Regions from separate parts of the Actinoallomurus oryzae genome, predicted to be linked through region 2. Evidence: riboswitches for the same ligand, from Rfam matches in the RefSeq annotation. Region 2 holds a riboswitch; the other holds the start of a gene.

Region 1 (3,398 bases), on a different contig from region 2:
GGTGTGCGGGGCCCGGTGGCGGCGACGTCGACCCGGGTGATCGTCCTGCCCTCGTAGCGCTCGTAGCCGAGGGTGGCCCACATCGGGTCCGGCGAGGACGTGACACCCGCCGTGGCCTCGGGGACCGCGGAGTTCAGCCAGGCGTAGCGGGCGTTCTGCGCGTTGACGGCGTTGATGCCCGCCAGGGTCGCCAGCAGCAGGCCGACGCCGAGCGCGACGGCGGCCGCGGTGACCACGAGCCGGGCGGCGGCCTCCCGGCCGCCGGCGACGGTGAGGCGGAGGCCGAAGCCGATCACGAGGCCACCCTGACCGCGGTGGTCCTTCCGTCGCGGACGATGACCTCGCGGTCGGCGTACGCCGCCACCCGCGGCTCGTGCGTCACGAGGACGACCGTGGTGCCCTGCTCGCGGGCGGCGGACACGAGCAGCTCCATGACCTGCTCGCCGGTGAGCGAGTCGAGCGCGCCGGTCGGCTCGTCGGCGAACAGCACCCGCGGGCTCGCGACCAGGCCACGGGCCAGCGCGACACGCTGGGCCTGCCCGCCGGACAGCTCGCCGGACCGCCGCCGCTCCAGCCCGCCGAGGCCGAGCCGCTCGAACCAGGGCTGGACCTGCCGGACGGCCGCGCCCCGGCGCAGGCCGCCGAGCAGCAGCGGCAGCGCGATGTTCTCCTCGGCGGTCAGCTCGGGGACCAGCTGGCCGAACTGGAACACGAAGCCGAACCGGTCGCGGCGCAGGGCGCTGCGCTCGGCCTCGCCCATGGTGTCGACCCGGCTGCCGTCGAACCGGACCTGCCCGGACTCCGGCGTGAGGATCCCGGCCAGGCAGTGCAGGAGGGTCGACTTGCCCGAGCCGCTGGGCCCCATGACCGCGACGATCTCGCCGGCCTCGGCCGACAGGCTCGCGCCCCGCAGCGCGGGCGTGCTGCCGAACGACAGGGTGATCTCGCGAGCCTCGATCAGCGGTGTCACGGCAGGACCTCGCGTTTCAGGGCGTCGAGCCGGGCCGCGGTGAGGTCGATCCAGCGAAGGTCGGACTCCAGGTGGAACAGGCCGTGGTCGGCGAGCAGCGCGTCGACCAGGTCACCGTTCCGCTTGGTGTCGGTCAGCTCGCGCATGCGCTTCAGGTGGGCGGCGCGCTGGGCGTCGAGGTACGCCTCGGCGTCGCGGTCGAGGAGCAGCGCGAGCACGACCTTGGTGAACAGCACGGTCTGCAGGTGCGGCTCGGCCTCGACCGGTTCGGCGAGCCAGGACTCGAACTCGGTCGCCCCCGTCTCGGTGATGACGTATCGCTTGCGGTCGGGGCCCGCGCCGGCCTCGGTCTCGCCCACGACCACCTTCCCGGCGCGGGCGAGCCGGGCGAGGGTGGCGTAGACCTGGCCGAACGGCAGCGGTTTGCCCCGGCCGAACAGCGCGTCGTAGTCGCGTTTCAGGTCATACCCATGGCTCGGCTCGCGTTCGAGCAGGCCGAGCAGGGCGAAGGGGACGCTCATGAGAAGGAGGGTACGCCGCGCGTATACTCGCCGTCTATACACTCGATGTATAGCCGCTCGGCCAGGTGAGACGAAGCGTGGGCTGTCGTCGCGCGACGGGCGCTGCTAGCCTGGCGGCAGCCGTTGATCCCGCGCGGGAGAGCGCCCGGGCCGCCAGTCCGGGCCGCCGAAGGAGCAACTCCTCCCCGGAACCTCTCAGGCGACGAAGACCGCGCGGAGCAGGCGACCTCTGGAAAGCGGAGCGATGCTCCCGCCGAAGGTGCAAGCCCCCCGGGCGAAGCTCTCAGGCGCCGATGACAGAGGGGGAGGCGCCGAGACCGCAAGCGAACCAGTGGGACGATATGACCCCCGGATCGCCCGCGCGATAAGGAGCCTGCCGCGATGTCCGTTCCGGACACCAAGAAGACACCACTCCACGAGGTCCACGAGGGCCTCGGTGCCACCGTCACCGAGTTCGCCGGCTATCTGATGCCGCTGCGCTACGGCAGCGAGACCGCCGAGCACCAGGCGGTCCGCACCAGCGCCGGGCTGTTCGACCTGTCCCACATGGGAGAGATCTTCGTGACCGGCCCGCAGGCCGGGGCGGCGCTCGACCACTCCCTCATCGGGCACCTGTCGGCGCTCGCCGTGGGCCGGGCGCGCTACACGATGATCTGCGACGCCGAGGGCGGCGTGCTGGACGACCTGATCGTCTACCGGCTGGCCGCCGAGACCTATCTGGTCGTGGCCAACGCCGCGAACGCCGCCACCGTGCTCGCCGAGCTGACCGCGCGGTCGGAGAAGTTCGACGAGGCCGCCGTCGACGACCGGTCCGACGCGTACGCGCTCGTCGCGGTCCAGGGGCCCAAGGCCCAGGAGATCCTCGGCAAGCTCACCGACGCCGCGCTCGGCGACCTGAAGTACTACGCGATCCTGCCCGGCGCGGTGTCCGGCGTCGACGCCCTGATCGCCCGTACCGGCTACACGGGCGAGGACGGCTTCGAGCTGTTCGTCTCCGCCGGCGACGCCGTGGCGGTCTGGAACGCTCTGACCGAGGCCGGCGGCGACGACCTGCGGCCCTGCGGGCTGTCCGCGCGCGACACGCTGCGCCTGGAGGCCGGGATGCCGCTGTACGGCAACGAGCTGACCGCCGAGACCACGCCGTTCGACGCGGGCCTGGGCCGTACCGTCAAGTTCGAGAAGGGCGACTTCGTCGGGCGTGCCGCGCTGGCCGCGATCGCCGACGAGACGCCGAAGCGGACCCTCGTCGGGCTCGTCGCCAGGGGGCGGCGGGTGCCCCGGCACGGGTACGACATCGTGGGATCGGACGGCACGCCGTGCGGAGTCGTGACCAGCGGCGCGCCATCCCCGACACTGGGCAAGCCCATCGCCATGGGCTATATCGACGCGGACCACGCCGAAGACACCGATCTCGCAGTGGACATCCGCGGCAAACATGAGCCGGTCGACAAGGTCGCCCTGCCTTTCTATAGGAGGACCCCGTGAGCAGCGTTCCCGAGACCCTTTCCTACACCGAAGAGCACGAGTGGATTACCGAGCCGTCCGACGGTGTTGTCACTGTGGGGATCACCGCCTATGCCGCCGACGCCCTCGGTGACATCGTGTACGTCTCGTTGCCGCAGGAGGGCGCCACGGTGGAGGCCGGAGAGCCCTGTGGCGAGGCGGAGTCGACCAAGTCGGTGAGTGACATCTACGCGCCGGTGACGGGGGAGGTCGTGGCGGTGAACAGTGCGGTCGAGGAGGACCCGGCCGTGATCAACGCCGACCCGTACGGCGAGGGCTGGCTGCTGAAGATCCGCACTGACGGCGACGGCCCCGACCTGCTGGACGCCCCGGCCTACTCCAAGTTGATCGAGGAGGCGTGAGATGAGCCTGTCCAACGCCCCTCTCTCCGAGATCGACCCGGA
Region 2 (3,398 bases):
GACCGAAGAGACCGAAGAGAAGGTGAGCGCCTGATGGTCCTCCACGCCCCCGCCGCGCCCACCGGCCGCCTCGGCCGGCTCCGCTGGACCCTCACCGACGGCCTCACGCTGGTGTGGCGCAATCTGCTCCAGCTCAGGTCCCAGCCCGGGGAGCTCGTCGGCGCTCTGGTCTTCCCGGCCGTGATGGTCGTGCTGTTCGGCTACGTCTTCGGCAGCGCGATCAAGGTCCCCGGCGGCGGTGACTACCGGGAGTACCTCATGCCCGGCCTGTTCGCCATGACCACGATGACCAGCTTCATGGCCACGATGGTCGGGGTGGCCACCGACTCCTCCAAGGGGGTCATGGACCGGTTCCGCTCGATGCCGATGGCCCGGTCGGCGGTGCCGTTCGGCCAGGTGGGCGGCGACATCATCGTCGGCCTCGCCGGCATGGTCATCATGGTCGGCTGCGGGCTGGCCGTCGGCTGGCGGATCCACGAGGGGCTGCCGCGGGCCCTCGCGGCGTTCGGCCTGCTCATCCTCCTGCGGTACGCCCTCTCGTGGGCCGGGGTGCTCTGCGGCCTGCTGGTGAAGAACGAGGAGACCGCCGACCAGATGGTCCCCCTGATCTTCCCGGTCTCGATGCTGTCGAACTCCTTCGTGCCGACCGCGGGCATGCCGGCCTGGCTGCGAGTGATCGCCGACTGGAACCCGGTGAGCGCGATGGTCGCCGCCTGCCGCGGCCTCTTCGGCAACCCGGGCGTCGTCACGGCGCACGCCGCCCTGCCGCTGCGGCATCCGGTCGCGGCGACGCTGGTCTGGTGCGGCGTGCTGCTGGCGATCTTCGTCCCGCTGACCGTCCGTCGCTTCCGTACGCTGAACCGCTGACCTTTAGAGCCGGGCTCTTACGGTCGGTACGCCCCGCGCTTAACGTCGTGGCGATAAGCCTCCGGTAGGGTGGAGATCGCCGTCGAACCCGTGCGGGAGAGACCCCGGTGCAGCCAGCACAGGGGCGCCGAAGGAGCAAACCTCCCCGGAACCTCTCAGGCAAAAGGACCGTGCGGGCGAGGCACCTCTGGAAAGCGGGACCGGAGGCCGCGTTGCCGGCCGCCGATCCTCACCGAAGGTGCAAGCCGCGCCCGTCGCGGCGAAGCTCTCAGGTTCAGGTGACAGAGGGGGAGACCGGCCACCGGCCGTGCCCGGTGGTGTTCGCGCCCCGACCCGCCTGGAGGCTTCCCATGATCGAGGTTCCGTTCGCCGCCCGCCACATCGGACCCTCACCGGCCGAACGCGCCGCGATGGCCGAGGCCGCCGGGTACGACGGCGTCGCCGCGCTCGTCGACGCGGCCGTGCCCGCCCGGATCCGCACCGGCCGCCCGCTCGACCTGCCGCCCGCCCTGAGCGAGGTGGAGGCGCTGGCGCGGCTGCGCGAGCTGGCCGCGCGCAACCAGGTCCTCACCTCGATGATCGGCCTCGGCTACCACGGCACGATCACCCCGGGCGTGATCCTGCGCAACGTCCTGGAGAACCCCGGCTGGTACACCGCCTACACGCCGTACCAGCCGGAGATCTCCCAGGGCCGGCTCGAGGCGCTGCTGAACTTCCAGACCATGGTGAGCGACCTGACCGGGCTGCCGGTGGCGAACGCCTCGCTGCTGGACGAGGGCACCGCCGCCGCGGAGGCGATGACGCTGGCGCACCGCGTCGCGCCGCGGGGGAGCGGCGACGCCTTCCTCGTCGACACCGACGTGCTGCCGCAGACCGTCGAGGTGATCCGCACCCGCGCGGTGCCGCTGGGCATCGAGGTCGTCGTCGCCGACACGTCCGAGGGGCTGCCGGAGGGCGACTTCTTCGGCGTGCTGCTGCAGTATCCGGGGGCGAGCGGCGCCGTACGCGACCTGTCCGGCCTCACCGAGGCGGCGCACGGGCGCGGCGCCCAGGTCGTGGTCGCCGCCGACCTGCTCGCCCTGACGCTGCTCCGGCCGCCGGGGGAGTTCGGCGCCGACATCGCGGTGGGCACCACGCAGCGCTTCGGCGTGCCGTACGGCTTCGGCGGCCCGCACGCCGGCTACATGTCGGTGCGCGATGGCATCCAGCGCCAGCTCCCCGGGCGGCTCGTCGGGGTCTCGCTCGACGCCGACGGCGGGCAGGCGTACCGGCTCGCGCTGCAGACGCGAGAGCAGCACATCCGCCGAGAGAAGGCCACCAGCAACATCTGCACCGCCCAGGTGCTGCTCGCCGTGATGGCGAGCATGTACGCGGTCTACCACGGTCCCGAGGGCCTGAAGGGCATCGCCGAGCGGGTGCACGGCCACGCGGCGCGCCTCGCCGCCGGCCTGGGCCGGCAGGGCGTCGAGGTCGTGCACGACCGCTTCTTCGACACGGTGCTGGCCCGGGTCCCCGGCCGGGCCGATGAGGTCGTACGCCGGGCGCTCGACCTCGGGATCAACCTGCGCCGGGTGGACGCCGACCAGGTCGGTGTCGCCTGTGACGAGACGACCACGGGCGATCACGTCACGCGGGTCCTGCGGGCGTTCGGCGGCGCGGAGGACGAGGCCGCCGACGCGGCCGGGGACGAGTTCCCGCCGGCTCTGCGGCGGGAGAGCGAGTTCCTGACCCACCCGGTGTTCCACGCGCACCGGTCGGAAACGGCGATGCTGCGCTACCTGCGCCGCCTGCAGGACAAGGACATCGCGCTGGACCGCTCGATGATCCCGCTCGGTTCCTGCACGATGAAGCTGAACGCCACGACCGAGATGGAGCCGATCACCTGGCCGGAGTTCGCGCAGATCCACCCGTTCGCCCCGCTGGAGCAGGCGCAGGGGTACGTCGAGATGATCGGCGAGCTCGAGTCGTGGCTGGCCGAGATCACCGGGTACGCCAAGGTGTCGGTGCAGCCCAACGCCGGCTCGCAGGGGGAGCTGGCCGGCCTGCTCGCCGTGCACGGCTACCACGCCTCACGCGGTGAGAGCCACCGGAACGTCTGCCTGATCCCCTCCTCGGCGCACGGCACGAACGCCGCCAGCGCGGTGATGGCCGGGATGCGGGTGGTCGTGGTGAAGAGCACCGAGAGCGGTGACATCGACCTCGACGACCTGCACGCCAAGATCGACAAGCACCGCGACTCCCTCGCCGCGATCATGGTGACGTACCCCTCGACGCACGGCATCTACGAGGAGACGATCACCGAGGTCTGCGAGAGCGTGCACGCGGCGGGCGGCCAGGTCTACGTCGACGGCGCCAACCTCAACGCCCTCGTCGGGCTGGCACGCCTGGGGGAGTTCGGCGCCGACGTGTCGCACCTGAACCTCCACAAGACCTTCTGCATCCCGCACGGCGGCGGCGGGCCGGGCGTCGGCCCGGTGGGCGTGCGCGAGCACCTCGTGCCGTTCCTGCCGAACCACCCGCTGCGGTCCGAG

Evidence for each region. A riboswitch is a leader RNA that binds a small molecule or an ion and turns the genes downstream of it on or off. The one in region 2 is predicted to bind glycine.
Region 1: linked by a shared signal. The riboswitch ahead of gcvT (glycine cleavage system aminomethyltransferase GcvT) and the one ahead of gcvP (aminomethyl-transferring glycine dehydrogenase) in region 2 are both predicted to bind glycine.

What each region holds. Positions count from the first base shown of each region.
Region 1 is NZ_BAABHF010000021.1:35,318-38,715, reverse strand. Features, by position in the region: gene ABEA10_RS18505 (FtsX-like permease family protein) at 1-296, opposite strand, end outside; gene ABEA10_RS18500 (ABC transporter ATP-binding protein) at 293-970, opposite strand; gene ABEA10_RS18495 (PadR family transcriptional regulator) at 967-1,491, opposite strand; glycine riboswitch at 1,616-1,713, shown strand; glycine riboswitch at 1,715-1,801, shown strand; gene gcvT (glycine cleavage system aminomethyltransferase GcvT) at 1,873-2,976, shown strand; gene gcvH (glycine cleavage system protein GcvH) at 2,973-3,356, shown strand; gene ABEA10_RS18480 (serine hydroxymethyltransferase) at 3,358-3,398, shown strand, end outside.
Region 2 is NZ_BAABHF010000026.1:162,418-165,815, forward strand. Features, by position in the region: gene ABEA10_RS26225 (ATP-binding cassette domain-containing protein) at 1-34, shown strand, start outside; gene ABEA10_RS26230 (ABC transporter permease) at 34-867, shown strand; glycine riboswitch at 951-1,048, shown strand; glycine riboswitch at 1,049-1,162, shown strand; gene gcvP (aminomethyl-transferring glycine dehydrogenase) at 1,218-3,398, shown strand, end outside.